4 regions of the Sphingobacterium hotanense genome follow, and region 4 is predicted to be linked to each of the others. Evidence: riboswitches for the same ligand, from Rfam matches in the RefSeq annotation. Region 4 holds a riboswitch; each other region holds the start of a gene.
What was found. Region 4 has a riboswitch for S-adenosylmethionine ahead of metE (5-methyltetrahydropteroyltriglutamate--homocysteine S-methyltransferase). Riboswitches for the same ligand answer to the same signal wherever they lie in the genome.
Positions count from the first base shown of each region.

Region 1: another riboswitch for S-adenosylmethionine. It lies ahead of DSM08_RS07670 (5-oxoprolinase); the one in region 4 lies ahead of metE (5-methyltetrahydropteroyltriglutamate--homocysteine S-methyltransferase).
Region 2: another riboswitch for S-adenosylmethionine. It lies ahead of DSM08_RS02780 (methylenetetrahydrofolate reductase); the one in region 4 lies ahead of metE (5-methyltetrahydropteroyltriglutamate--homocysteine S-methyltransferase).
Region 3: another riboswitch for S-adenosylmethionine. It lies ahead of DSM08_RS13180 (O-acetylhomoserine aminocarboxypropyltransferase/cysteine synthase family protein); the one in region 4 lies ahead of metE (5-methyltetrahydropteroyltriglutamate--homocysteine S-methyltransferase).

Region 1 covers NZ_CP030848.1:1,871,682-1,879,291, reverse strand. Annotated here, with positions in the region: gene DSM08_RS07685 (DPP IV N-terminal domain-containing protein) at 1-882, opposite strand, end outside; gene DSM08_RS07680 (penicillin-binding protein 1A) at 932-3,256, opposite strand; gene rpoN (RNA polymerase factor sigma-54) at 3,485-4,948, shown strand; SAM-I-IV-variant riboswitch at 5,519-5,612, shown strand; gene DSM08_RS07670 (5-oxoprolinase) at 5,670-5,927, shown strand; gene DSM08_RS07665 (transposase) at 6,383-7,291, shown strand; gene DSM08_RS07660 (DUF2891 domain-containing protein) at 7,308-7,610, opposite strand, start outside.
Region 2 covers NZ_CP030848.1:682,862-690,471, reverse strand. Annotated here, with positions in the region: gene DSM08_RS02785 (glycosyltransferase family 117 protein) at 1-1,283, opposite strand, end outside; gene DSM08_RS02780 (methylenetetrahydrofolate reductase) at 1,554-2,510, opposite strand; SAM riboswitch class I at 2,556-2,654, opposite strand; gene rimM (ribosome maturation factor RimM) at 2,734-3,261, opposite strand; gene DSM08_RS02770 (SusC/RagA family TonB-linked outer membrane protein) at 3,619-6,702, shown strand; gene DSM08_RS02765 (RagB/SusD family nutrient uptake outer membrane protein) at 6,721-7,610, shown strand, end outside.
Region 3 covers NZ_CP030848.1:3,117,414-3,125,023, forward strand. Annotated here, with positions in the region: gene dapA (4-hydroxy-tetrahydrodipicolinate synthase) at 1-411, shown strand, start outside; gene DSM08_RS13175 (hypothetical protein) at 524-958, shown strand; SAM riboswitch class I at 1,137-1,250, shown strand; gene DSM08_RS13180 (O-acetylhomoserine aminocarboxypropyltransferase/cysteine synthase family protein) at 1,486-2,793, shown strand; gene DSM08_RS13185 (homoserine dehydrogenase) at 2,857-4,038, shown strand; gene DSM08_RS13190 (LPXTG cell wall anchor domain-containing protein) at 4,202-4,381, shown strand; gene DSM08_RS13195 (sigma-54-dependent transcriptional regulator) at 4,438-5,820, opposite strand; RNA gene rnpB (RNase P RNA component class A) at 5,866-6,239, opposite strand; gene DSM08_RS13205 (hypothetical protein) at 6,437-6,859, shown strand; gene DSM08_RS13210 (BaiN/RdsA family NAD(P)/FAD-dependent oxidoreductase) at 6,951-7,610, opposite strand, start outside.
Region 4 covers NZ_CP030848.1:802,452-810,061, forward strand. Annotated here, with positions in the region: gene DSM08_RS03250 (hypothetical protein) at 1-58, shown strand, start outside; gene DSM08_RS03255 (amidohydrolase) at 61-1,710, opposite strand; gene DSM08_RS03260 (BrxA/BrxB family bacilliredoxin) at 1,821-2,231, opposite strand; gene ahcY (adenosylhomocysteinase) at 2,396-3,712, shown strand; SAM riboswitch class I at 4,279-4,379, shown strand; gene metE (5-methyltetrahydropteroyltriglutamate--homocysteine S-methyltransferase) at 4,450-6,759, shown strand; gene DSM08_RS03275 (hypothetical protein) at 6,993-7,175, shown strand; gene DSM08_RS03280 (DUF4833 domain-containing protein) at 7,244-7,610, shown strand, end outside.

The DNA of each region.
Region 1 (7,610 bases), 1.1 Mb from region 4:
GGCTTGACCAATAGGTCTTGATGTTGTGTCCTTACCTGAATTGCGGTAAGTATTCTCCATGCTGTTTTTCCAAAGCGTGGACATGGTCTGCGCGTCGTATCCAAAAACGCGACGAATACCATGCTCATAGCCATACTTTGCCGTTTCTATAAACAAAGGCATGATAACGGTATCTCCGTAGGTCGACCCGATATAGGACCAAAAAGCCTGACCATAACGATACGGAAAATAACGATTCATCTGTTGCGTCATCTGCCCCAAAGAAGGCAGGTCGTTTCTAGCATAGGCATCCCGCATCCACATCGATGTAAAAGCATCTTTCTTTCCAATAGAAAAATACTCCGCCATACCTTCAACCATCCATAAAGGAATGTTTGCTACATTCTCTAAGCGCGTGGAATCACCCCCCTCGATGAGCACCCGATACTGAAACGCATGCACCATCTCGTGGCCCAAAACGTGGCGCGTCTGCTGATTGATTTGCATAATCGGCATGACAACACGTTGTTTGAACGCTTCCGTAACACCACCAGTTCCTACACTGATCTCACCGCTAATAGCAGTGGTCTGTTGAAATTCCGGATGATTATTATAGAATATGATTGGGTTCTTTCTAAAGAAAGTATCTTGGAATACCTGTTGATGCAACTCATACCATACTTCACTTTCCTTGGCCAACCAATTCATCATCGAATCGTTCTTCAAGTAATAGTATAAGTTAAAGTGCGGTGTTTCATACACCTTGAAATCCAATTTCTTATAGCGCATTTTGTTCTGCCCAAAATATTGCGCATTCACCATCTGAGGAAACATTCCTAAAAACAGTAAAAAGCATATTGCAGCAGCAAATAGCTTAGATAAGCGTGTTTGGTTAAATTTCATAAACTAAGAATCAGTATATAAAAGTAAGTATTTCAGCCAGTATTTTCAATTACTCTTGTCCTTCCTCTTCTCCCTGAATCTCCTGCAGAATTTCCGGCAATGTCAATGCGGGCACTTCCGTTTCCCCTTCTACTGCGCCAGAATCTGGAGTGTCGCGTGTCGAACGAACTCGAGGACCCGGACAATTATAAGTCTTTTTAATCTCTACGATAGGTTCCGGAAATTTCCCGGTCGTAACGCCCAATTCAGGACGCTTATATAGTTCTTCCATGTAGACCGCAAAAATCGGCAAAGCAGTTTTCGACCCCTCGCCGGTTGCCGAACTTTTAAAGTGTATGCTCTGCTCATCACAGCCAACCCAAACACCAGTCACCAAGTCCTTCGTCACGCCCATATACCAGCCATCCACATAATCAGAAGAAGTTCCCGTCTTCCCACCTATCTCATTCTCATTGTCAAATAAATCCCATTCCCACAGTGCTTGCGAAGTACCGCCAGACTCTTCAATCGTACCACGAAGCATATAGCCCATTAACCATGCATTCTCCGGGCTAATAACTTGCTTCTGTTCGGATTTAAACTCAGCCAACACCTTCCCATCTTTATCTTCAATACGCTTCACCAAAATAGGCTCGGTCTTCTTCCCTGCATTCATAAATGTGCTATAGGCACGAACCATTTCAAAAACAGAAACCTCATTAGACCCTAAGCCTACCGAAGGAACAGATTCTAATTTGCTGTCAATTCCACAGGTATGCGCCATCTTCACAACATTATCCCAGCCCACTTCTTCCGTTATTTGAGCCGTTACTGAATTTAATGAACGAGCTAAGGCATGTCTTAGCGACAGTTCACTATAAGAAAAATTCCAATCTGCATTTTTAGGCTCCCAAATCTCATGTTCACCCTTATTGTTAACAAATTCGATTTTAACTGGTTTGTCGGAATATTTATCACAAGGAGTTTTTCCAGCTTCTAATGCCGTCACATACGCAAACGGCTTAAATGTCGATCCCGGTTGACGTTTGGCTTGGTTGACATGATCAAATTTGTAATAATCATGGTTGATACCCCCTACCCAAACTTTGATCTCGCCAGAATACGGATTCATCGACATCATCCCTGTATTCAACATCGAAATATAGTGCTTCAAGGAATCCATCGAGGAGTATTCTACCTTTTCCATACCGTCCCAGGTAAATACCTCCATCTCCTTTTTCCTGTTCAGCTCCTCAAAAACCTTCGCCTCATCATTATACTTTTCTTTCAGATAAGCGTAAGCGGGCAACTTGCGCGCTTGGTCTTCTAAGAAATTCGGAATTACATTTCCTTCTTTATCGCGCCATGGCTCCTGTCCGGACCAAACATTATCTAGTCGTCGTTGCAATTCCTTCATTTTTAAGGCGACAGCATCTTCCGCAATCTTTTGCATGCGCGAATCGATCGTTGTATAAATCTTCAATCCCGAAGTGTAGATGTCAACCTCATTCTCCTCAGCCCACTTTTCTAACCATTTCTCCACCGCTGTGCGCAAGTATGAGTCATTTGAGTTTCGAACCTCTTGATTGTTCAAATTCAAGCCCAGAGAATCCTGCGATAAGGTTTTTACTTCCTCGGGCTTTAAATACCCCTCTTTCTGCATTTGCCCCAATACGACATTGCGGCGACTTAAAGCATTCTTAGGATTACGAATCGGATTATATAGGGTTGTACCCTTCAACATACCGATAAGTACGGCAGCTTCGTTCACAGAGATCTCCGATGGCAACTTATCGAAATAGCGTACAGAAGCAGATTTAATTCCGTAGGCATTATTGCTAAATGATACCGTGTTCAGATACATCGTAATGATCTCTTGTTTACTGTACTTATTTTCCAATTTGAATGCCGTCATCCATTCTTTGTACTTCGTCACAATAATTCCCACGCCGGGAATTTTGCCTAGCAGGCCTTGTGAATCTTTGTAACGAGTTCTGTATAGGTTTTTCGCTAACTGCTGTGTGATGGTACTCGCCCCCCTATCGCTTCCACCTACCGTAGACAAAACCCCTGCAAATAGACCAATGACGTCGACGCCATTGTGCTTATAAAAACGGACATCTTCTGTCGCGATTAATGCGTTAATGATATTGGGAGATATACTATCGAAAGGAACCGGATCACGATCTTGTTTGTAATAACGACCGATGAGCACGGAGTCTGCGGTATATAATTCAGAGGAAACGTTTAGGCTGGGCAACAAAATCTCTTTCTTCGTGGGAGATGCTCCAAACAGGCCTAGAAAGTTGATTTGTACCGCGCAAGTAAATAAAATAACGAAATAGATAATTATCAGTGCGATACGCAAGAATTTGTTTTTAACCCGTTTAAACATGAGGTAAATATGAACAAAACTTTGGAAAAAACTGTATTAAAACGCTTAAAAATGTACTTAGGTTTAAAAATTAACGAATTTTAACAGTTCGCTTTTTGAAGCACATTTCTCCTTGTGAATGAACAAGTATTGCCGCAAAAATTATACCTAAATCCAATTCCCTAAAATAATATATTGATCTTCATTAAATAATAATCGCTATTTTTACCATGATTTATAATCGGGGACATGTTAAAACAAACGTTACAGCAGAAATTATTACAAAAATTATCGCCTCAGCAGATTCAATTCATTAAACTTCTTCAAGTACCAACGGTATCGCTTGATGCCCGTATTAAAGAAGAATTGGAAGAAAATCCTGCGCTAGAAGACGGCAGTTTGGCCAATATGAATGAGCCTGTCGAGGAATATCCTGACAAGGATCCTGACGATGATTTTAACGCAGAAGAAAGCAACTACGAAGATGAATTTTCTGTAGATGAATATATCCAAGAAGATGATTATAAGGATTATGGTGGTGGTTATGATTCGGATGATGATGACAACAAGAAGGAAATGCCCATCGCTATCCAAGATTCATTCTTCGAGAACTTACAAAATCAGCTTGATTTGTTAGCTCTTTCCAATAAAGATTATTTAATCGGCCAACAGATTATCGGCAGTTTGGATGACGACGGATATTTGCGTCGCCCCATCCCCTCATTAATTGACGATTTAGCATTCTCGCAGAACGTTATCGTTGAAGAGAAGGATGTGGAAGAAATGTTGCGCATTATTCAGGAATTTGACCCTGCGGGTATTGGAGCACGAAGCTTACAAGAGTGTCTAGCGATACAATTGCGCAAAAAGGATCAAGAGAACCCGATTATCCAAAAGGCTATGCAGGTGGTTGAAAACTACCTCGAAGAGTTTACAAAGAAGCATTACGATAAAATCGAAAAACAATTGGGTGTCAACTCCGAAGAGCTTCGAGATATCGTCAATGAAATCCTTAAACTAAACCCAAAACCAGGTGATTCAGGAGCTGCAGCAGGAAAACAGCTTCACATTATCCCCGACTTCCATATCAGCAATAATGATGGTGTGCTGCACCTGACACTTAATGGCAGAAATGCACCCGAGCTGCGTGTATCCCGCTCTTATCAGGAAATGTTTGAACATTATGAGAAAGCGGAAAAGAACGATAAGAAGATGCGCGAAGCGGTACAGTTTGTAAAACAAAAACTCGACTCCGCAAAATGGTTTATCGACGCTATCAAACAACGGCAGCAGACACTCCTAAAAACCATGAACGCCATCATGGAATATCAATATGAGTATTTCTTAACTGGAGACGACCGTATGCTTAAGCCTATGATTCTGAAAGACATAGCAGACCGCATTGAAATGGATATTTCAACTGTATCCCGCGTTGCAAACTCCAAATACGTACAAACAGAATTCGGAACCTTCCTTCTTAAATCTTTCTTCTCCGAGGCTATCCAAACAGAGTCTGGCGAGGAAGTATCGAACAAGGAAGTGAAGAAAATCCTTGAAGAGTGCATTGCCAACGAAGACAAAAGAAAACCGCTTGCCGACGAGAAACTTACCGAAATCTTGAAAGAAAAAGGATATTCCATCGCTCGTAGAACAGTCGCGAAATACCGCGAAGCAATGAATATCCCGGTAGCAAGGTTGAGGAAGGAATTGTAAGATAGATATTAGATTTTAGACATTAGATATTAGAGCAAGGCGCCGATAAGGCGCCTTTCTTTTTGATCTTTTGTTTTTGAAGAGATAGGAGATATTTTCTTCAATTGATTTGAAGGGAAGGAAAGTTTGTCTTGGATTAGAAGAAGGAAGGTGAGTTAGTTCTGAACCAGGCAAGGAAGGATACAAAGATTCGCAGGATCCTGGCCATCCTTACATCCTTTTTTTCCTGGTTCAAGACAACATTTCCAACAAACACGACATCAGCCCCTATCCTGTCCATCCTTTTATCATTTTTTTCCTGGTTCAAGACAACATTGTCAACAAAGACAACAACACCAGCTCACCCCTCCTTTGGCTCAGACCCAATTCAAAGCCCTTTCAAAACCCTTTATTAACCCAATCAAGACCGCTCGGAAAGGGTTATGATATGGTTATAAAAAGCTTTTGATTAGTAGCATATTGCTACTTGTCCTTACTCCTCCTATTTAACCACTTAAGAACTGCTTTAGAGGACTCTAAAAATAATTTTTCACAAAAATTTGGATTTCTAAAATAATATCTACTAAATTTGTAGAGTATTCAGAATTGCGATAGCAATACCAACCGAGTGAAGACACCGCGGTGGTAAAACAATACGGGTATCATACCAAAATAAACGCAGTTGCTTTATTTAACCCTTTCTGAATGCAATTATGGTTAAACCCTTTTAATTCTTAATTGTATGTCAAACACAAAACCTTTACAACAGCACCTTGTAGAACAATTTAACAACTACTCTACTCAAGAACTTGTCATTCTCAACAACGATATCGTCAAATCAAATTGGGGCAAAAGTAAATCTGTTTTCCGCTCTGCCCTATTATCGGCATTATCGAAAAGAGGAATCGATCTTTCCGAGATTATCTCGAAAGAAGATGGAATAACATTGATTCAGCGAGTAGCAGTGCGTTTGGAAGCCAATAGAGTTATTGCTATTTAGGATAGTAGTTAGTATTTAGTAGTTAGTATTTAGACCTGGGGCGGAATTAGATGTAGGAAATTAGGCATTAGACTAGTCTATGAACTAGGAAGGGAAGGATTTAAGAATTAACAGGATCGAATCTAAGCTCTATTGTCTGATATCTAGTGTTTAGTCTGAACCAGGAAAGGAAGGATAAAAAGATATACAGGATCCTGTATATCTTTTTATCCTTCCTTTCCTGGTTCAAGACAAACTTTCTCTTCTTTTCTACGTCGGAAGCCAATACGCTACTATCTCACATCTAATGTCTTACATCTAATTCCGCCATAGGTCTAAATACTAACTACTAAATACTAATGCGAATTAAGGGTTGAAATATATTGGAAAAAGCTTCTTAAAAAGAGGGGTGAAAACTTGCATAAAAGCCTGATTATCAGTATACTTATAATGTTCCTTACGCATTATTAAACAACATGATCAATCAGGCCAAGGCTCTAAAATTAATAAAATTATACCAGTATGTGTGTGATAAATATGACAGTGAACTGCAATATTACTGTCAGCGATTTTCAAACAATAACAAACCTGACTTTACTGATCAGGAGGTTTTGACCATCTATTTATTCAGTGTGCACGAGGAACAGCGGCTAAGGATCAAGCAGATTCATAAATTCGCCTCGGATTATCTGATGGATTGGTTTCCCAAGCTAACTTCGTACGTAGCATTCAACACCCGTATCAACCGCCTTTTTGATGTTTTGAGATCTCTCTGTCAGTCAGTTGTAGAGGACTTTGCTCCAGAAGAGTGCTCCAGAGAATTTTCCCTACTGGACTCTATGCCCATCATAACCTGCAGTGGGACTAGAAGGGCAAAGGTAGCTCTGGAGATAATGGATAAAAGCTTCTGCTCAACGAAGAGGCTTTGGTATTTTGGATTAAAACTTCATGCGCTCAACAGCTATAACAAATCCACGCTGCCTCGTCCGGAAAGCATAGTAATAAGCAAGGCATCTGAAAGTGACCTGAACATATTTAAGGAGAATTGGGCATCCATCGCAGGTAGGACGTTCTTTGGTGACAAGATATACCGTGACGCCCCATTCTTCGAGTGGTTTTATAAAGAAAAAAAATCAATTATGTATACTCCGATAAGGGAAACCCAAGGAAAACCGGATTGTTTAAAAAACAGGGATCGTGCTTATAATGATCTGTTTTCAAGAGCAGTATCTAAGGTAAGACAACCAATCGAATCCTTTTTTAATTGGATAAATGAAAAAACACAGATACAAAACGCAAGTAAGGTCAGATCTACCAAAGGACTATTAGTACATGTGTTCGGTAAATTAACAGCCTGTTTCATAAAGCCTATTTTCAACCCTTAATTCGCATTACTAACTACTAGCTACCACTAAGCGCATACAACGCAAACGTTCCTAGCCAGTGTGAGCCCATGTAATCATCTTTTGCGGAGATATTTCCGATAGAAAATGCGATATGGTTTTCGGCAATTGCTTTCAGGCTTTCTAGTTCTGGAATTTGTTTTACGATTCCAAATAAGCAGGCAGCACGGCTATAGTTTAGACCATCAAGGTGAACCAATTTACCATCGGTACGATCTTTTACAACGGCAGGTTCTAATTTAAAGTCTTTATCAAATAGAACGGGCATAAAAGTCTTTAGCCAAGCATTGTATTCTTGCTT
Region 2 (7,610 bases), 120 kb from region 4:
TACATATGGTTCAACTGATAATTGAAGAAGAACTTCAAGTTATCGCCCATACTAGGCGACTGCCCCTCAGGAATATTTAAATACTGACGGTAAAATGCCGTATGTTTATCGCTATATATCCGTGGGAACAACATCTCTTTATCATAAACATAGCGGTTATTGCTGCTGATCCTGGTATAGCGATCCGCATCCTTTCTATAGGTCGAACCGGACGTCATATCAACGGGACGCGCATCAAAAGTCTGCCCTTTAAATAAAGGCTCCGATTGATATTGCTCCCGACTTAAATAACTCAATAAATTGAAGGCATTATCCGGATCATAGTTGTTCAAAGAAATATTCGTTTGTGCGCGAATCAATAACAGGCTATAAGATCCGAATCCTAAAAAGATAAAACTCAAACTCAACAGCGCCAAATGCATAATCGGCTTTGCTCTACGAGCAGCATAATAAAGCCCGAAAACAATCCCAGCAACTAAAAGCACTATAAAAAACGCCACACCCGATCCAAACGGAAGTCCCAAACTATTGACAAAGAAAAGGTCGAAATTAGCAGCAAAGCGAACGCTATACTGAATAACGCCCCATAGCACAAATGCTAAGGCCAGTACGCCCCAACCTAAGGATTTAGCAATCCCCTTCCACTCGACCTTGTTCGTCCTGCGGAAATATATCATCAAAGCAATCACCGGAATAGTCAGAAGATTCAACAAGTGCACCCCGATAGAAAGCCCCATTACATAGGCAATCGCCAATAACCATTTATTACTATCCGCTTCATCTGCCCGTGCATCCCATTTCAACGCCAACCAAAATACAACGGCAGTACATAGTGACGACATCGAATAAACCTCCGACTCCACTGCCGAGTACCAGAAAGAATCCGTAAAACTATAAGCCAACGAACCCACAATCGCGGCTCCAAAAACCTGATACAACTTTACCGAGGTCCATTCCCCATCGCTCAGAACCAGTTTCTTCGCAATAGCACTGATTGTCCAAAATAGAAATACAATCGTCAAACCGCTGCAAATTGCTGAACCGATATTCATCCAATATGCCGCCTTACTGACATCGCCCATTGCAAAATTTGAAAACACATTCTGTATCATCAGAAACAAGGGTGCCCCAGGTTGATGAACAACCTCTAACTTATGTGCCGAAGCAATAAATTCGCCCGTATCCCACCAGCTACTTGACTTTTCAACGCTCATTACATAAACTATTGTTGCCAAGATTCCACAGCTCCAGCCGAGAAGGTTATTCAGTTTTTGATAGCTCATAAGAGTATAGGTTAGTAATTCCGAATAAAGATAAACTGAAAACCAGAAACTGCGCTTCGCTTAACAAATTTTAACAGAAATTAAGCCCCCCAAACCACTCGCCCAATAAAATATTAAAAACAATCAATCAGAGTTCCCCAAAAACACCAAAATCAAAAAACCAAGACTCTCGTCTTGGCTCCTGTATCTTATAGCACAAAACCGAAATCTAAATCATCGGCTCCACGCTCTAATATCTAATGTCTAAAATCTATTATCTAACTCTAATATCTAAACTAATTTTTCTACAATCTTCTTCGTCGGTCCCGGATTACTCATTGTATAGAAATGTAGTACCGGCGCGCCAAACTCAATCAGTTCTTTACACTGTTGCACTAACCACTCCTCGCCTACCTGGCGCACATCCGCATTAGTCTTACATGCATCCACAGCATCGCTCAATTCCTCAGGGATATCCAAGTGAAAGATTCGAGGAAGCGTAATCAACTGATTCTTCGTTGTCAGGGGTTTCAAACCCGGAATAATCGGAACATGGATACCATGCTCACGACATTTCGTCACAAATTCCTTGTACTTCTCCACGTTGAAGAACATTTGCGTAACAATAAACTCCGCACCCATTTCCACCTTCTTCTTCAACCATTTAAAGTCTGTATTAAAGTTTGGTGCCTCGAAGTGCTTCTCCGGATAGCCCGCCACTCCGATACAGAAGTCGGTCTTTGCCGAGCTCTCGATATCCTCATGCAGATAACGACCATTGTTCATATCAACGACCTGCTCCAGAAGATCCGTCGCATAGGCATGACCACCAACCGTCGGTATAAAGTCCGAATCACCTTTTCTCGCGTCTCCGCGTAGTACCAACACATTATCGATACCCAAAAAGTTTAAATCGATCAAGGCATTCTCGGTCTCCTCTTTCGTAAAACCGCCACAGATCAAATGCGGAACCGCATCCACCTTATACTTACTCATAATCGCAGCACAGATAGCAACAGTGCCCGGACGCTTACGATAGGCAACACGCTCTAATAGACCACTGGAATGCTGTTTATACAGGTAATCCTCGCGATGGTAAGTAACATCGATGAAAGGCGGATTGAACTCCATAAGCTCATCCATGGTCTTGAAAATACTCTGAATTCCCTGTCCTTTTGCCGGTGGCAATAACTCAAATGAATATAGGGTCTTACCCTGTGCGTTCTTAATGTGGTCTACGATTTTCATAAAATTCCTTTAGGCTTAGAGAAAACACAGCGATACCTGAGTTTCAGCTTATCTTTCCCTATCGGGGTAGAATTTAGCACCTTGTCAAGGGACAGGTTGCTAAGGCTTCAGCGGGTCTAGTCCCTCTGCCTTTCTCTATAAGCGAGGGCTAATATCGCTAATAGAAGCAAGAACTCAAAATGAAAACCAGAAAATAAAATGGAAAAATATCGAAAACGCCGTTCTACTGCTCGAAATACATATCGATCAATCCCTCAGGAAGACGAAGTACAACAACCTGTTCCTCAGGATCTATGCCTACAATGAAGTTTTCGTTCAATGGGAACATCACTTCCGTGCCATCCATATCGACCGTAGCGATGAACTGCTGCGGCATCTCTTGTACCTGTGTAATCTCCCCAAGCTCACCTTCTTCCTCTTCAATTGCCATGTAACCTACTAAATCCGTGTAACGGAAATCATCGGGATCGCGCTCAGGCTTCTGATCTAGCGGCAAATACATTTTCTTCTTGATCAAAGGCTGGGCCTTATCAATATGATCGATGTCCTCAAAAGTAGCGTAAGCCGTACTATTGTTGTGCATCTTCAACGTATCAACGAAGTAGGGTACTAACTTCTTATTCACCTCGAGAAACAATACATCAAAATCCAAATCCATATAGTCCTCAAATTCAAAGAATAATTGCACCTCCCCTTTCAAGCCGCGGGTTTTACTGATGTAACCTATATAGAATGTTTGATCGATTGTCATAGCATGAATTTAAATACAAAAGTACAGAAATAATCGGACAATAAAACGCCTAAGGCACGCCGCTGCAATACCGTCCAATTTAACAATTAGGAAAATCAAAAAACAATGAAAATCAGGCAAAATGACAGGGATATAATTAATTGATACATAGTTGTTGAAGCAACTTAATGATATCAAAAATGTTACTATTTACATGAAAAAGCCATTTACACGATGTTGCATATGCAATCGTTTGCATGAAAATACGCAAACGATTGAGTTCAAAAATGATATAGCATTCTATTTACAAAAAGTTAATATTGCCGCAACAATACTAAATTGTGTAGCCAAGATCTACTTTTATTAAACAAGACGCTTATGTGCAAAAAAAGATTATCCAGGGCATTTCTTGCCAGTACGTTTTACCCAATTACATCGGTACTGACATTAGCCCTACTTACCCCAGATGCTGTGTTAGCATCTAACCTAAAAGAATCCAGTTCTATTCATGCCCTTGCTTTTCAAGAAGTAGTTAGTGGTACTATTAAAGGTGCTACAGGACCATTAGCCGCTGTTACCATCAGCGTGAAAGAAGATCCAAAAATCATCTCTTCAACAGATGAAAATGGAGCCTTCTCCATCAATGCTAAAGTGGGCCAAACCTTAATTATCTCCGCTGTAGGCTATGAAAAAGTAGAACGTAAAATCGAATCGAATAACATGAATATCGACTTGGAAGAATCTGTAAATTCTTTAGATGAAGTCGTTGTAGTGGGTTATGGTATTCAACAAAAGAAAGAAAGCTTAACTGGTGCATTACAAAATGTGAGCGGCCAAAAACTTAGAGACGTAACGACTCCATCGGTGGAGAACATGTTGAACGGTAAAGCTGCTGGTGTGTATGTAGCGCCAAGTACCGGTAGACCGGGAACCCGTGGTGCTGTTGTTATCCGCGGACAAGCATCGGTAAACGGTGTTACTAGCCCACTATGGGTAATCGATGGTGTAATCGTAGGGTACAGCCCAGGCGATTTAAACCCCGATGATATCGCCAATCTAACCGTGCTGAAAGACGCTGCTTCAACTTCACTCTACGGATCGCAAGGAGCCAATGGTGTGGTAGTCGTGACGACAAAAGCACCTAGATCGCAGAAAATGCAACTTTCCTATTCTACGAAATTAGGCTTCAACCAATTGACGAATGGAAATATGCAAATGATGAACGGTGCAGAATTATATGATTACTTCGCATCTTTCCAAAACGCAAGTGACATCAAATTCCCGAGATGGAATGAAGAGTTAAGAAACTCAAACTTCGATTGGTGGGATGTCGCAACTCGCAACGGATTCACCCAAAACCACAACATTTCCCTACAAGGCGGTAATGAAACTTTACAATCTTACCTTTCCCTAGGATATTACAATGAATTAGGAGCAGTCAAAGGTTTTGACTACGACCGCTACAATATCCGTTTGAATACGGTTTACAAGCCATTCGAATGGTTGAGCATCAAACCTTCGATCGTTGCCGCACGTAGAGGTACCGACGATAGACAATATGATACAGGTGCGATGGTGACTAACCTTCCTTGGGATAGCCCATATGATGCGGATGGAAGTTTAGTACCACACCGCTACAGCGGATGGGTAAACAATGCAAGCACGAACTACTTATACGACTTGCAATGGAACAAATCTGCAACCACTAACTATGAACTACAAGGTAACTTCGACTTTGATATTCGATTAACAGATTGGTTGACATTCGCATCGGTAAATAGCTACCGCACGAACTTATATTCTTCCTCAGGATACACAGATCCACGTTCCAATGGAGGTGAAAGTGTGTTAGGCCGTATCACAGAATATCGTTTAGACAATACACGGCGCTATACGAACCAATTATTGCGCTTCAACAAAACGTGGGACAAGCATGCAGTTAATGGTATTGTTGCCTATGAATTCAACGATTTCAACGAAAAGATTATTGATATCTATGGAACAGGCTTCTTACCTGGCTTCGAGGTGTTGGACGTTGTTGCTAAACCAGAGCGTACAAAAGGTTCAATCAACGAATGGGCAACTCAGTCTTATCTTGCCAATGCAAACTACGCATACGACAACCGCTATTTAGCGCAAGCGTCCTTCCGTAGAGATGGTGCTTCCAATTTCGGTACCGACGTAAAATATGGCAATTTCTTCTCCATCAGTGGAGCATGGAATATCCACAACGAAAGCTGGTTCAATGTTGATAAAATCAACAACTTAAAACTTCGCGCAGCATACGGTTCTGTAGGTAATAAGCCAACATCATTATATCCACAGTACGACCTTTATGCAATCACTTCCCAATCAGGCTACAACGGTACACCGGGTGCTTTAATTAACCAAATCGGAAACCCGAACCTACAATGGGAGAACACCTATACTGCAGGCGTAGGAGTAGATGCGGGATTCTTCAACAATCGCTTACGCCTAACCGCTGATTACTACAACAAAACGACAGACAACGTATTGTTCCAAGTTCCGGTAACAGGCTTAATCGGGGTTACATCGATTTGGAGAAATGTTGGTGAAATGCAAAATAGAGGTTATGAATTGACTATTGGTGGTGATATCATCAAAAAAGGAGACTGGTTATGGAGTATGGACCTCAATTTAGGACATAACAAAAACAAATTGACCGACCTTTACAAAACCTTGCAAAACGGCGAATTGATCTCAAAACCTATTATTGCGGGCGACAACTCCGGCATCGCGGGTTCGGCACAACGCCTATTAGAGATTGGCGCTCCTGTCGACACCTATTACATGATCGAATGGGCTGGCGTAAATCCAGACAACGGTAAACCAATGTGGTACAAAGATGATTTGGACGCTGAAGGAAATGTAATCGGCAAAAGCAAAACAGAAAAATACGCTGAGGGAACATACCGTAAAATGGGCAAAGCAGCAGCAGACTTATTCGGCGGATTCGGAACGTTCGTAGCTTACAAAGACTTCGATTTGACAGCGAACTTCGGTTTCTCTATCGGTGGACAGAAATACAACTATGCACGCCAGGAATTAGATGCTGACGGAGCATATGTTGACAGAAACCAAATGAAATTACAAGATGGTTGGAGCCGTTGGGAAAAACCAGGCGATGTAGCCACTCACCCGGTAGCACGCTACAACAACTCCAACAACGGTAACAAAGCATCATCAAGATACCTGGAAAGCAATGACTTCTTAAGATTAAGATCATTAGCTGTAGGTTATTCATTCAAACTACCTCAATACTATTTAAGCAACGTGAGAGTATTCTTGTCTGGCGAAAACTTATTCACATGGACAGATTACTCGGGTGTAGATCCAGAAGCAACGATCCATCCGGAAACTGGAAAACTGTTGGAAACAGCGCTTCCTGCGGTTTACCCTGCAACACGTAAGTTTATGTTTGGTTTGAATGTTACATTTTAATTGAGGGGATTATATCATATGAAAAAGCTATTATTTATACTATCGGCAACAGCATTGTTCTCCTCTTGTGAGATCGACAGACTGCCAAAAGGATCAATGGATACAGAAGGGGTAGCGGAAAATCCGCAAGCCCTGATTACAGGTGCATACGCACAATTAAAAGCATGGTCTGATCCCATGCACCGCGCTGGTGAATACGCAGGTGATAACATGATGATTCGTGGAGCATCAACAGATGCTTTCTATGAGTTCATCTCCTTCTCCCGCACACCGAATAACTACCGCTTATCAAACTTCTGGGACTACAGCTACAAGGCGATTGCACAAGCGTCGAATGCGATGAAATTCCTAAAAGAAGGCGAAAACGTTGAGGTAGACAACCAGATTGGAGAGTGTTACTACATCCGCGGTTTAATGTACTTTTATTTGGTGCGTGCATACGGCCGCCCATATTACCAAAGTCCGGAAACTAACCTTGGAGTGCCAATTGTAAATGGAACACCGGAGAACCCACTAGGCGACCTGAACTTCCCAGACCGCGCAACAGTGAAAGAAACATACGATCAGATTATCGCCGATTTAACGAAAGCTGAATCATTGCTGACGCTAAGTAAAGGGAATATCTACGCTACCAAAGAAGCAGCACAAGCATTGCTTTCACGGGTTTACTTATACATGAGCGGAACCTATGAAGCACCCAATGCGCAGTACGCGAAACTTTCAGCAGAATATGCGGATAAAGTGATCAACTCAGGCAAATTCAACCTGTTAGGTCGCGCGGAATTCATGCGCTATAATACTTTTACTCCAGAGAACAACAAAGAAACAATCTTTGCCGTAAAACGCTTAGCATCTGAATTCTCGGGCAGCGATCATTACTATGGTGTTGGTGGTATGTATGCAAACAT
Region 3 (7,610 bases), 2.2 Mb from region 4:
TTTAAGAACATTATTGCTATCAAAGAAGCGTCAGGCAGTTTTGCACAGTTCAGCGAAATTCTACGTGATAAGCCAGCAGATTTTATGTTGATTTCAGGTGATGATCCTGCTACCCTGCCAATGATTGCTTTGGGAGCCGTAGGTATTATTTCAGTTGTTGGAAATGCTTATCCAAACAAGGTATCAGCGTTAGCACACCTATGTTTAGAAGGTAATTTTGAGCAAGCGAGAATTATACATTCAGACCTTCTTCGCATTACCGACCTATGTTTTATCGAAGGTAATCCAGCAGGGGTTAAATACATCCTGAAGCAAAAAGGATTTGGTGAAGACACGGTTCGTTTGCCACTCGTTCCGGTTGGTAAGCAGACGCAGGAAGGCATAGCTCAGGAAATCAAAAAACTTTCTTAGTATTTGTTTCTAAATAATTTGCGGAGATACAGCTACTAATGGATTTCTTTTCGCGTAAAGTTTTTATTTTAGGTATCTTTTTTGCGGATTGCAGACAAATAAATATAAGAACATGGAAACCACAACAAACCAACAGCCTAAGAAAGGTGGATCAATGATCGGCAAGTTTATCAGCTGGACGCTATTAATTGTTGTCCTAATCGTTGCAGGTTGGGTCTATTGGAATTATTACAATGTTTTTGGCGAGGGCGTAAAATCCGGCGTCTTGAACTATGCTGTTAAGAAAGGTAATATATTTAAGACCTATGAAGGAAAACTGATTCAAGAAGGCTTTGGCGCAACTAAAACCGGTACAGGATTAACGAGCAATCAGTTTGAGTTTTCTGTGGAGAACGATTCTATCTATCGTATTCTGGAAGTGAACAGCGGAAAAGTATTCGATCTTCACTACAAGGAATACCGTGGTGTATTGCCATGGCGTGGAAACACGGTCTACATCGTCGACCAGATTATCCAAATGCGCGATTTAAAACCTGGTTCTTATTAAGCTGAGGCTATTATCAGATTGATATTTTTGCAAGCTTCTGAGTTCGATATTTTCAATACTTATCGAATTCAGAAGCTTGTTTATTAAAAAAACATTGCATAATTGATTTTAGCAATGTATATTTGCGCAGTGCCGAGCAATTGGCACCTAATCAAAACCCTTCAAAACGATTGGTCTTGATTTATAAAGAAGTGGCGAGAGACTGGCTCAAAGACCCACTGGCAACCTTCAATAACGATTGAAAAGGTGCCAATTCCTGTCCAAAGCAATTAAGCTGAGGAGCATATAAATGACAAAAGACTATGACTTCAACATTTACAAATTCTTTTATTGGATTTTCTAGCGGCAAACCTGCTAGCAACTCTTCTTATACTATCTTTTTCGTCGTGAACACCTGTTCACGAATGCGATAGTCGTCGGTATTCCCAGATTCCTTGGATAAGGAATCCTCATACCTCTACATGACGACCAAAGCTTAGCGATTAAAGAACAGAATTCATTATTTATCATTTTAAAAAATTACAACAATGGCTGATATTAAGAACTTAAAATTTGAAACATTACAGGTACATGCAGGACAAGAAGTAGACCCTACTACTGGTTCTAGAGCATTGCCTATCTACCAAACATCGTCTTACGTATTTGAAAATGCAGAGCACGGTGCTAATCTATTCGCATTAAAACAATTCGGAAATATTTATACCCGTATTATGAACCCGACAACGGATGTGTTTGAAAAGCGCATCGCTGCATTGGAGGGAGGTGTTGCAGCAGTTGCTGTTGCTTCGGGACAAGCCGCACAATTCATCGCTTTAACGAATATCTTAGAGGCAGGTGACAACTTTGTATCGGGTGCAAACCTATACGGTGGTACATACAATCAATTTAAAGTTTCATTTAAACGTTTAGGCATCGAAGCCCGCTTTGCAGAAGATACTGATGCTGATAAAATTGAAGCTTTGATTGATGATAAAACAAAAGCTATCTACGTAGAGACTATCGGAAATCCGAGCTACAACATCCCGGATTTTGAGCGCATTGCTGCTGTTGCGAAGAAGTACGACCTTCCATTAATCGTGGACAATACATTCGGTGCTGGAGGTTATTTGTTTAAACCATTGGAGCATGGAGCGAACGTTGTTGTTGAATCTGCAACAAAATGGATTGGTGGACATGGTACTAGTATCGGTGGTGTCATCATCGATGGTGGTAACTATAACTGGGGAAATGGCAAATTCAAACAATTCTCAGAACCTTCAGAAGGATATCATGGATTAGTTTTCGCTGATGTATTTGGTGAGAATGGTCCTTTTGGAAACATACAGTTTGCAATTAGAGCGCGCGTAGAAGGCTTGAGAGACTTCGGCCCTGCCCTATCTCCATTCAACTCTTTCTTATTGGTACAAGGCTTAGAAACCTTGTCATTACGCGTTCAGCGTCATGTTGATAACACCTTAGAGATTGCACAATGGTTGGATGCGCATCCACAAGTGGAAAAAGTTAGCTACCCCGGATTGAAAAATCACCCATATCATCAAAATGCGCAGAAGTATTTAAAGAATGGCTACGGTGCTGTTTTATCATTCACTGTTAAAGGCGGTGTTGAGAAAGCAAATGACTTCATCGATGCTTTGCAATTGATCAGCCACCTAGCGAATGTTGGGGATGCGAAGACGTTAATTATCCACCCTGCTGCAACAACGCATCAGCAATTAAGTGCTGAAGACCAAGCTAAGGCTGGCGTACTTCCAGGACAACTAAGATTATCGGTAGGTATTGAGCATATCGACGATATCAAAGCAGATCTAGAACAAGCTTTTGAGAAAATCAAGTAGGTATAAGCACCAATTGATTGCAAATAAGATTACAAAAACGAAAAAGAACACTAAAAGAATACCATGAGTAAAAAACTTGTTATCGGGATGTTTGGGTTCGGCGTTGTCGGCCAAGGATTGTACGATATTATCAAGACGAAGGATTTAAATCTAGAGATTAAGAAATTTGTTATCAAAAATCCCGATAAGAAAAGAAGCCTTCCTGCTGAACTATTCACTACCGATGCAAACGCTATATTAGAAGATCCGGAAATCAATACCGTTGTTGAGTTAATTGACGATGCCGATGCTGCATTCGAGATCACAAAGCGCGCCTTATCATCTGGCAAGAACGTCGTGTCAGCAAATAAGAAAATGATTGCTACACATTTAGAAGAGCTCGTTGAAATTCAACATCAGCATGGCACTTCGCTATTATATGAAGGTGCGGTTTGCGGAAGTATTCCGATCATCCGTAATCTTGAAGAGTATTATGATAACGAGTTGTTGCACTCGGTGAGCGGAATTTTCAATGGATCCTCGAATTACATTCTTTCTAAGATTTTCAATGAAGATCAAAGCTATGATGTTGCTTTGAAGAAAGCACAAGATTTGGGTTTTGCAGAAACCGACCCTACATTAGATGTTGGTGGTTTTGATCCAAAATTTAAATTGGCAATCGTTGCTTCGCATGCTTATGGGCTTTATATCAATCCTGACGAAATCTTAAACTTAGGTATTGATACGCTGGGCGATGCGGATATTCGCTATGCGCGCGAGAAAGATTATAAGATCAAGCTGATTCCATTGGCTAAGGAGGTTGATAATCATCAGGTGGTATTATATGTTCTGCCGAAGTTCATCAAAAAGAGCAATATCCTGTACAATGTAGAGAATGAATATAATGGTGTATTGGTGAAAGCAGCGTTTGCGGATGAGCAATTCTTTTTAGGAAAAGGCGCTGGCGGTCACCCGACGGGTTCTGCCGTACTATCGGACATCACAGCATTGCGCTATGATTACCGTTATGAATACAAAAAACATCTGGACGCACAGCAGGTAGAGTACACTAAAGACTATACAATCACCGTATATTTCAGATATGATGACGAAGATGTATTAGAAAACATCAATTTTATCAATATTTCTGAACGTTTTTACAGTGAAAATCACAAATATGTGATTGGAACTATAAATATTCAGGAGATTATTGATAAAAGAGCCGTAATTCATCAGCAAGGAAATTTCATAGCCGAAATAATCTAAAATTGAAAAGGAGAAAGCGCAATAAATATTGCGCTTTTTTTTTGTCATCACAAAGGCATTATGCGCGCAAAGGCGGAAACATTTCTAAAAATCAAGAAAAGTGACATGGTTTTTGCTTAATATATTTACTATATTTAGAAATAAACTTTAAATCTTGAGTGTTATGAGAAAATGGAATGTGTTGGCATTGTTGAACTTGGCGACTATAAGCCTCTTTGCGCAGGATAGCACCGCGGAAGTGGCAACTTCGTCTAACTCAACATTTGTCGTGATCGGTGTGGTTTTATTAGTGGTCGTGATCTTTATGCTCTACCGAAAACAAAAGAGAAAATTCAACGACTAAGAAATATAAGTTAACAACAAAGGCCTCGCAATGCGAGGCCTTTGTTGTTTTATGTTCTAATCTCTTTTTAGACCAAACTTTTCAATCTTGCTATACAAGTGACTACGCTGTATATCAAGATCGTCTGCTGTCTTAGAGACATTCCAGTTGTTCTTCTCCAATTTATACTTAATGAACTCGCATTCCGAGAAATCTTTGAAATCTTGGAAAGAAGTAAATTGCTCGAAATCAAACCCTTCGCTTGCATCAGAAGATCCATTAGACTTTGGTGCTTGCGACACACTCTCTGGATTAGCAAACATACGAACGTCATTCTCCGTAATCTTCTTATCACATAGAATAATAAGACGCTCGATCATATTGCGAAGCTCGCGGATGTTACCTGTCCATGGCAAAGCTTGCAGTGCTTTCATTCCATCTGGAGTAATGGTCTTCACCGGCATGCTGTATTCAGCACATATCTCTTCACAAAATGCTGTTGCTAATGTTGGGATATCATCTTTACGCTCTGTCAATGAAGGTACATGAATTAGGATCACGCTCAAGCGGTGGTACAAGTCCATACGGAAGTTTCCGTCTTCAATTTCCTGAAGTAGATTCTTATTGGTCGCCGCGATGACACGCACATTAACATCTATCTCCTTCTCTCCACCGACGCGTGTGATCTTATTTTCCTGTAATGCGCGCAATACTTTAGCTTGCGCAGATAGGCTCATATCGCCGATCTCGTCTAAAAAGAGCGTTCCGCCGTTCGCCTGTTCGAACTTACCGATACGTTGCTTCACGGCTGAAGTAAATGACCCCTTCTCATGTCCAAACAATTCAGATTCGATCAATTCTGAAGGAATAGCCGCACAGTTAACCTCGATAAGAGGAGACGCCGCACGCATAGACTTCTCATGCAACCAACGAGCAACAAGTTCCTTACCAGCACCATTGGCACCCGTAATCAAAACTCTAGCTTCCGTAGGAGCAACTTTATCAATAGTGTCTTTAATCAAGCTAATGCCTGAGGAACTACCTAGAATTTCTTTTGTTTTGGAGAACTTACGCTTCAAAACTTTGGTTTCCTTTACTAAGGAACCCTTTTCCAGCGCATTTCGAACAGTTATTAGAAGACGATTAAGGTCTAAGGGTTTTTCAAGGAAGTCAAAGGCACCTTTACGAGCTGCCTCAACAGCAGTTTCAATTGTACCATGACCGGAAACCATAATAAACGGAACGTCGGAGAATTCCTTCGCGGTGCTCAACACCTCCATACCGTCCATCTTGTTCATCTTGATATCACAAAGAACAAGGTCAATTTTTTCCTTTTTTAATATTTTGAGTCCATCTTCTCCGTTGTCGACATCCAACACTTTATAATCTTCGTATTCTAAGATATCACGTAAGGAACTACGTATCGGACGTTCATCATCGATGATTAAAACTGTGGTCATATTATCTCTTTCAAGTTTATCGGTAAAAATTAAACATTAATTAAAATAGAAGCAAACTTTATAAGCCGGGTTCTGTATCCATTGCTGGATTTCTATCATTTATCTAGGCTTGCATTCACACACAAGCTCAATCAACCTACCCATTACGAGTACCCGAAGGTAGAAAACGAGCAGCCTTCTAATCTCGCAACCTATTTGGTCTTTCAACACACGAGGTTTACCGTAATGCATGTCGCCATACAATACCGTGAGCTCTTACCTCACGTTTTCACCCTTACCCCTTGTGAGGCGGTATATTTTCTGTGGCACTTGCTGTCTATTGTGAAATAGCCTTCCCGTTAGGAAGCGTGTTGCTCTTTGTTGCCCGGACTTTCCTCTTTCCTGCTTTTATACAGAACAGCGATAGAACCAGTTTGCTTCAATATGCAAAAGTAGGAAAAATATGCATACAAAGGTTTATTTAGATTTTCGAGACAATACAGCTCAATAAGAAAAATAGTTGAATAATATTTTCATTATCTGTAGCGGTAGGATTACCAATATCGTATTACTACAAAACATTAGTCGACGATTGTTTTATTTAGTTATTAGTATTTTAACTTATCGTTATCATTTTATGAAAAAACTATTATCATTCACAAGCGGATTAACCATTGCAACTTTAGCAGCCGTGGTATTCATGTCGTCATGCAAGGACGATAAAAAGAAAAACTCTACTCCACAGCCTAAATACCCAATGGAGGCTAACATTAGTTACAGGGTTGTGTCAGTTACTGGCAATGATGCAAAGTTGACTAGTGTGCATTATTTAGGAGAAAAAGCTGAGCTGGAACAGAAAGAATATAAAATTGCCACAGAAATCAAAGCAAAAAGAAAAATTGCTAAAAAAGGAGAGAAAATTCACATCCGTGCGAAAGTAGACAAACCAGCAACGGTAAAATTGGAAATCAAAGTGAACAGCAATGCTGCCATCACAAAAGACTTCGTTATCAAGGATGCTACGAAAGACGAAGCTAAACTAGAATATACATTTAATTAATAAACGATATTTGAGCAAACCTTAAAACAACTTTTGACCCTGAGAATAGCTGTACGATTGTGCAGCTATTTTTTTATGCTGTAATTGGAGATTACAGGTCCTGCGCGATTGCATAGCCTGCCGCCCATGCCCATTGAAAGTTATAGCCACCTAACCAGCCCGTAATGTCTACCGCCTCTCCTCCGAAATATAAGCCAGATACCTTCTTCGATTCAAGCGTCTTCGTATGGAGCTCCTCTGTAGAAACACCACCGCGCATTACCTCCGCTTTGTCGTAGCCCTTGTCGCCGGCAGGTTTTACTTTAAACTTATGGATGGTATCCACGATCAGCTTAGCGTCCGATTTCCCTAAGGAAGCTATCTTCACATCGATTGGCAGGTATTTTCCTAAAGCCTCTACCATTTTCTTGCTAAAATAATCGTTAAGCAATTGGCCTACCGTTCGTTTTCCACCAAAGTTGCGCTCCTCTTTAATCAATGCATCAAGGCTAAACTTGGGCAATAGATCTACAGTAAATTGGTCGCCAGGCTTCCAGTAAGAAGAAATCTGAAGTATTGCTGGACCGCTCAATCCCCAATGAGTAAATAGAATATTTTCCTCAAAGCTGATTAAGTCGTTGTAAACTTTCGCAAAAACTGAATTACCAGCCAAAGAAGCATACCATTCCGCGTCTTTTCCTGTAATGGTCAAAGGTACCAAAGCAGGAGCAGTTGCCACAACCCGCATTCCAAATTGCTTAGCAACACGAAG
Region 4 (7,610 bases):
TTGGCTGATTTATCGTGTACAAAAGAAAAACGAGCTGCAAGAGCTCGCTACAACATAATTTTATTGATTTCTTTTGAATACCGATTCGCCTGCTACAAAGGTTTGCAGGGTTTTGATGTCACGGAGTTTTTCAGGAGCCGCTTGCATGATGTCTTCATCCAGGATAACGAAATCAGCGTCTTTACCTTTTTCAATACTTCCTCTTTTCTTTTCTTGGAAACAAGCATAGGCTGCCCAGATGGTCATTCCACGTAAAGCCTGCTCTCGGGTGATGGCATTCTCGAACTGAAAACCGCCTTTCGGGAAATTATTCTTATCGACTCGAGCGACTGCAGCGTGGAATCCATATAAAGGATTGTAATGTTCCACGGGAAAATCGCTCCCTAATGCTAGCAATCCATATTGTTCCAATAAATCTCTGTAGGCATAGGCGCCTTTCATACGGTCATGTCCCAGGCGATCTTCCGCCCAATACATATCTGATGTGGCGTGCGTAGGCTGCACCGAAGGGATGATGGAGAACTCTTTAAATTTCTTGAAATCACCGGGTGCAATGATTTGAGCATGCTCAATACGCCATCTACGATCTTTGGAATCCTTCAGATATTTACCATAGGTGTCCAAGATCAGGCGATTTGCCGAATCCCCAATTGCATGCGTATTTACTTGGAAGTTGCTTTTCGCCAACTGCTTGATCAAGTCGTCAAATTCTTCCGAGCTCTGCAAAAGGAAGCCGTTCGTCGGCGAGTCATGGTAGGGGTGTAGTAAGCAGGCGCCCCGTGATCCTAGGGCTCCATCTGCCATTAGTTTAAAAGAGCGAACAGTCAAACGTTCAGATTCAAATGTGCCGGAGCGAAGGTAATTCTTAACACTTTTAGGATTGGAAGCCACCATCGCATAATTTCGGATCTGCAGGGAGTCGGCATTGTAAAAGACCTTCAATACATCGATCTGTTGTTCCGTCAAGCCAGCGTCGACTATGCTTGTTAGACCGACGGAAAACAGGGAGTCCTGTGTTCTTTTGAGCATTTTTACCAGTACTTCATTATTCTGTTCAGGGATATGCTCGCTAACCAGTTTCATCGCATTGTCCAATAGGATACCATCCAATTCACCCTCTTCGTTAGAAGAAATCAGTCCGCCCTCGACCATAAATACACTGTCGATAGAAGCAGCAGCTAAAGCTTTGCTGTTGACCAAAGCGGCGTGATAATCAACGCGAGAAAGAAAGATTGGAATATCGGGGAAATATTTGTCCAACGAGTCTTTTGTTGGGAATTGCTTGTCGGGCCATAAGTTTTGATCCCAGCCATTGCCAATGATCCATTTCTTATCCGGATTTGCCGTTATATAAGTTTGTAATCTAGAGAGGAGTTCGTCGTAGGAGGCCGTCCCTAAGAGGTTGACCTCGTCCATAGCATCCGCTAGAAGGAAGAAGTGTCCGTGTGAATCGTAGAAACCAGGATAGACGAATTTACCGGCAGCATCAATCTTTTCTTTTGCATCGTATTTATTCAATAAATCCTGTGAATTACCACGATCGATGAATACACCGTTATTTATAGCAATCGCTTCGACCGTTCGAAAAGAAGAGTCTACCGTGTACACCTTTGCGTTGTATACGATTAAGTCGATCTGCTGATTGGTGGTGCAGGAAAACAAAAGTGATATACTGAATAGTATGCAAATATAAAGGCTTGCCTTTCTCATAATTATTGGTTGATTGCTAAAAGTACAAAGAAAAGTCTGTAAGAAGAAAAAGCTTCTTTTAATTTTAAAAGAAGCTTTTTCAGTATTCAAAATTCAAAATACAAAGATTGTTAGCAGTATTCGTCAAATGCTGCGACTAAGTTGTCAGCGATCATTTGAGCTGGACGGCCTTCAATCATGTGTCTTTCTATCATGTGCACTAATTGTCCATCTTTAAATAATGCCATTGCTGGAGATGATGGAGGGTAAGGCAACATGTATTGGCGTGCTTTATCTACCGCGTCTTTCTCCATACCTGCAAATACCGTAACCAATTTGTCCGGATGTTTAGCATTTTTAACTGCAGCTTTCGCAGCTGGACGAGCATTTGCTGCCGCACAACCACATACCGAGTTTACAACAACGAATACTGTTCCTTCAGAAGGAATCGCCGCATCCACTTCTTCAACACTTTTTAATTCTTGGAATCCTGCGTCTACAAGTTCTTGACGCATTGGAGCTACTAGATATTCTGGGTACATTTTCTTTACTTTTTAGTTTATGCAAATATAGGCTTAAAACTGAGTTACGTCAAGCAAGGTTCCTCAAGTTAATGTCAATTTCTGTAGGTATAATGCTATTGTATTTTGAATTGACTTGGCTATCAAGTAATTTTGTACCGCAAAAACTAAAATAAAGATTATTTATGTCATCATTAGAAACTACCTACGTACCTTACAAAGTGAAAGATATCTCTTTAGCCGAATGGGGTCGTAAAGAAATAGAATTGGCAGAAGCAGAGATGCCAGGATTAATGAGCCTTCGTAAAGAGTTTGGTGCTTCTAAACCATTAAAAGGTGCTCGTATCGCGGGCTGTTTGCACATGACGATTCAAACTGCAGTGTTAATCGAAACATTGGTAGAATTAGGTGCGGATGTATCTTGGTCATCATGTAACATCTTCTCAACACAGGACCATGCTGCTGCGGCGATTGCTGCTGCGGGAATTCCGGTTTATGCTTGGAAGGGTATGAACGAAGAGGAGTTTAACTGGTGTATTGAGCAGACTTTGTTCTTTGGCGAAGAACGTCAGCCTTTAAATATGATTTTAGATGATGGTGGCGATTTGACCAATATGGTGTTCGATCAATTTCCTGAGTTAATTGATGGCATCAGAGGTCTTTCTGAAGAGACTACAACTGGTGTGCACCGTTTATACGAGCGCATGAAAAAAGGAACATTGCACTTGCCTGCAATTAACGTGAATGACTCGGTTACAAAATCGAAATTTGATAACAAATATGGCTGCCGTGAGTCTTTAGTAGATGCGATCCGCCGTGCTACTGACTTAATGTTGGCCGGTAAGGTTGCGGTTGTAGCAGGCTACGGAGATGTAGGTAAAGGTTCCGCAGAATCTTTACGTTCTGCTGGAGTACGCGTAATCGTTACGGAAATTGACCCTATCTGTGCGTTGCAAGCGGCAATGGAAGGCTACGAAGTGAAGAAAATGGCTGATGCGATTGTTGAAGCAAACATCGTAGTAACCACAACAGGTAATAAGGATATCGTTCGTCCGGAACACTTCAAAGCAATGAAAGATAAAACTGTAGTTTGTAATATCGGACACTTCGATAATGAAATCGATGTTGCCTGGTTAAATGACAACTACGGATCTACTAAAGTGGAAATCAAACCGCAAGTTGATAAATATACAATCGACGGTAAGGATATTATCTTATTAGCCGAAGGCCGTTTAGTAAACTTAGGATGTGCAACTGGTCACCCTTCTTTCGTAATGTCAAACTCGTTCACTAACCAAACTTTAGCGCAATTAGAGTTGTGGACAAACACAGATCAATACGAAAAGCAAGTGTACACACTTCCTAAACACTTAGATGAGAAAGTTGCTCGTTTACACTTAGCACATATCGGTGTAGAGTTAGAAGAACTAACACAAGAACAAGCAGAATATATCGGTGTTACGGTAGAAGGCCCTTACAAGCCGGAAGCGTATCGTTATTAGATATTAGATATTAGACATCAGATATTAGATGTAAGATTTAAGAACCTGCAGCAATGCAGGTTTTTTTGTGGTTTGTTTTGAAGAAAGGAAGGATTTTAGAATTGGGATTTTGTCTTTGAAATAGGAAAGGAAGGGAATTTTGTTTTGAACAGGGAAAGGAAGGATAAAAGGGTGAGCAGGATCGTGTATTACGTTTGATAGTGGATGAATTATATTTTTTATAGGAGACGTTTAGTGAAACGTCTTCTGAAACGCACGATTATGATCTGAATCCCATCATTCTCCACTATACCTGATCCTGTCAATCCTTGAATCCTTCCTTTCCTGGTTCAGAAATAGTATTTAGTAGTTAGTACTTAGTATAAAGAACTATGGTGGGCAATTTGTCCCTCACTTTTACCGCATGCCAAATATCCTGCTCATCCTTGCATCCTTCCTTTCCTTTCTTCAAGGCAAATTCCAATATCTAACATCTAAAATCAATTTCCGCCATAGGTCTAACTACTAACTACTAAATACTAACTACTTTTTTTGTTTTATTCAATTCTTCTCCATATCTTAGCCGTCGCTTATAGAGAAAGGCAGAGGGAATAGACCCGATGAAGCCTTAGCAACCTGTCTCTTGACAAGGTGCTAAATTCTACCTTTGAAAAAGGAATGATAAGCCAAGTTCACTAGTCCTAAGTGGCCTTCTCTAGCAAAGTAAAATAGTAGATTAAAAATTTATTCAATACTGTATGTTATTAACGAACAACTTAGGATACCCACGTGTGGGTGCATTCCGCGAGCTAAAGAAAGCTAACGAAGCTTACTGGGCGAAGAAAATTAGCGCGGAAGAATTATTGCAAGCTGGACTGAAAATCCGTGAAGGCAACTGGAAGACTCAACAAGAAGCGGGTATCGATTTGATCCCATCGAATGACTTCTCATTTTACGATCAAGTATTGGACTTATCTTTAACTGTAGGTGCAATCCCTGCTCGTTACAATTCATTATTAAATAAAATCGATCGCCAATATAACTTAGACTTATATTTTGCGATGGCTCGTGGTTTCCAAGAGGGTGGCGTAGATGTTACTGCTATGGAAATGACAAAATGGTTCGACACGAACTACCACTATATCGTTCCTGAGTTTGTAAAAAACCAAGAATTCAAATTAACTTCTGAAAAATTCTTAAGCGAATATAACGAAGCTAAACAATTGGGTATTGAGACTAAACCAGTTATCATTGGCCCAATCTCTTACTTATTATTAGGTAAGGAAAAAGAATCAGGATTTAACCGTATCGACCTTATCGATAACTTACTTCCTGTATACGAAGAAATCTTATCAAAGTTAGCGGAAGCTGGTGCTCAATACGTTCAAATCGACGAACCTTTCTTAGCGCTTGATATTGATGATGCTACTCGCGCATTGTACGGTAAAGTTTTTGAAAAACTTGCTGCTGCTGCGAAAGGCGTTAAATTAATCGTTGCTACATATTTCGAAGCTCTACGCGACAACGAAGACACAGCAGTTAGTCTTCCGGTATACGCGTTACACCTAGACTTAGTTCGTGGTGAAAAACAGCTTGACACTATATTATCAAAAGTTCCAGCTTCATTGACTTTATCTTTAGGTATTGTCGAAGGAAGAAATATCTGGAAAAATGATTACGAAAACTCTTTAGTAAAAATCAAACAAGCAGTTGATGCTTTAGGTAAAGACCGCGTATGGGTTGCTCCTTCATCGTCATTATTGCACGTTCCATTTGATTTAGATAACGAAAATAACGAAGAGTCGCTTCCTAAAGAAGTTAAAAACTGGTTAGCATTTGCTAAACAAAAATTAGCGGAAGTTAAGGACTTAGCGGTATTAGCAGAAGGTGAAGTTGATGCTGCGACTCAAGAACGTTTCGAAGCTAACAAAGCTGCTGCAGAAAGCCGTCGTACTTCTCCATTGATCCACAAGCCAGAGGTTAAAGAACGCGTTAGCAACATTACTGATGATGATGCAAAACGTACTTCTCCTTTTGACGCACGTAAAGCTGCTCAACAAGCTAAATTTAACTTGCCAGGATTCGCAACTACAACAATCGGTTCATTCCCACAAACGAAAGATGTTCGTAAATGGAGAGCTGATTTGAAAAAAGGAGCAATCTCACAAGAGCAATACGACAAAGAAATCGCTGAAGAAACTGAAAGAACAATCCGTTTACAGGAAGAATTAGATATCGATGTATTAGTACACGGTGAATTCGAGCGTAACGACATGGTTGAGTACTTCGGTGAGCAATTAGCAGGATATGCATTTACTCAAAACGGATGGGTTCAATCCTACGGTTCTCGTTGCGTTAAACCTCCGGTAATTTATGGTGATGTATACCGTCCTGAAGACATGACTGTACGTTGGTCAGCTTATGCACAATCGTTGACTAACCGTCCAGTGAAAGGGATGTTGACAGGTCCTGTTACGATCTTACAATGGTCTTTCGTGCGTAATGATCAACCTCGTTCAACAACGACATATCAAATCGCTTTAGCTATTCTTGACGAAGTTCAGGCATTAGAAAAAGCAGGTATCAAAATTATTCAAATTGATGAGCCAGCTATTCGCGAAGGTCTACCATTGCGTAAAGCAGATCAACAAGCATATTTAGATTGGGCTGTACGTTCATTCCGCGTTTCTTCGTCAAACGTTGATGATGATACGCAGATCCACACACACATGTGTTACTCAGAATTCAACGATATCATTCAAGATATCGCTGCAATGGATGCTGACGTGATCACGATTGAGACTTCACGTTCTCAAATGGAATTATTAGATGCATTTGCTGACTTTAAATATCCAAACGATATTGGTCCTGGTGTATATGATATCCACTCTCCACGCGTTCCTAGCACGGAAGAAATGGTGAATTTACTTCGTAAAGCAAAAGCGGTAGTTCCTGCTGAGCAATTATGGGTTAACCCTGACTGTGGTTTGAAAACTCGTGCTTGGCCTGAGACAAAAGCAGCATTAGAATCTATGGTGGAAGCCGCTAAGATTTTAAGAGCTGAATAAACTAAGCTTGTAGTAATATAAAATATCGTATGAAACGGTCTGCGTAGTGATATGCAGACCGTTTTTGTTTATTTTCTTGGATAAACATTTATACAGATCGTTCCAATCGCTTTTCGGTAGCATGTTGGTTTACAAATCATTAGTATGATGTATCGAGAAACGAAGTTCGATTCGGGCTTTGTACTCAAACTATTTGTAGCTATGGTTGTTTTTAATAGTAAAGGAAATAAAATATGAATAGATTGACATTAGGATTAATGGTTTTTGCGGTGACTAGTTTATTGAGTAGTTGTGCTGCAATTGAGGGTATCTTTAAAGCGGGGATGTGGTCCGGCATTATCATGGTAGTTATTGTTGTTGCCTTGATTATTTGGTTAATTTCAAAATTCATGAACCGCGGCGGTGGAGTAGATTAAAATCTTTTACTAAAACTTTACTTCTACTTAATATAATTTGCTGTAATTTAAAGCAAATTTCATATCACATGAAGCATACGCTGCTATTAGTCTGCCTGATTAACTTGATCCTCCCGGTTCTAGCACAATCAGGATACCCAAAACCCTCGAATATGAAAGATGTTTTGTTTTATATCCAACATAATCGGGGGCATAATACTTATATCTACGCTTTGAATCGACTTGATGATGGCAACATCAATAAGAAGGATCCGATCGAAGTGTATCGTGAATTATTTGATGAGGACGGCAAGATAAAGCCGCTCTCTGTAATTCAGCGGAATTTCGCCTATGGCATCTCTACGCAAGTAGTGGATTCAGATTCCTACGAGGCATCAATCGTGTCGCTGCCAAGCCAAAAGTTTTTCCTGCACATCAAGTCAAATAAGGGTTCCT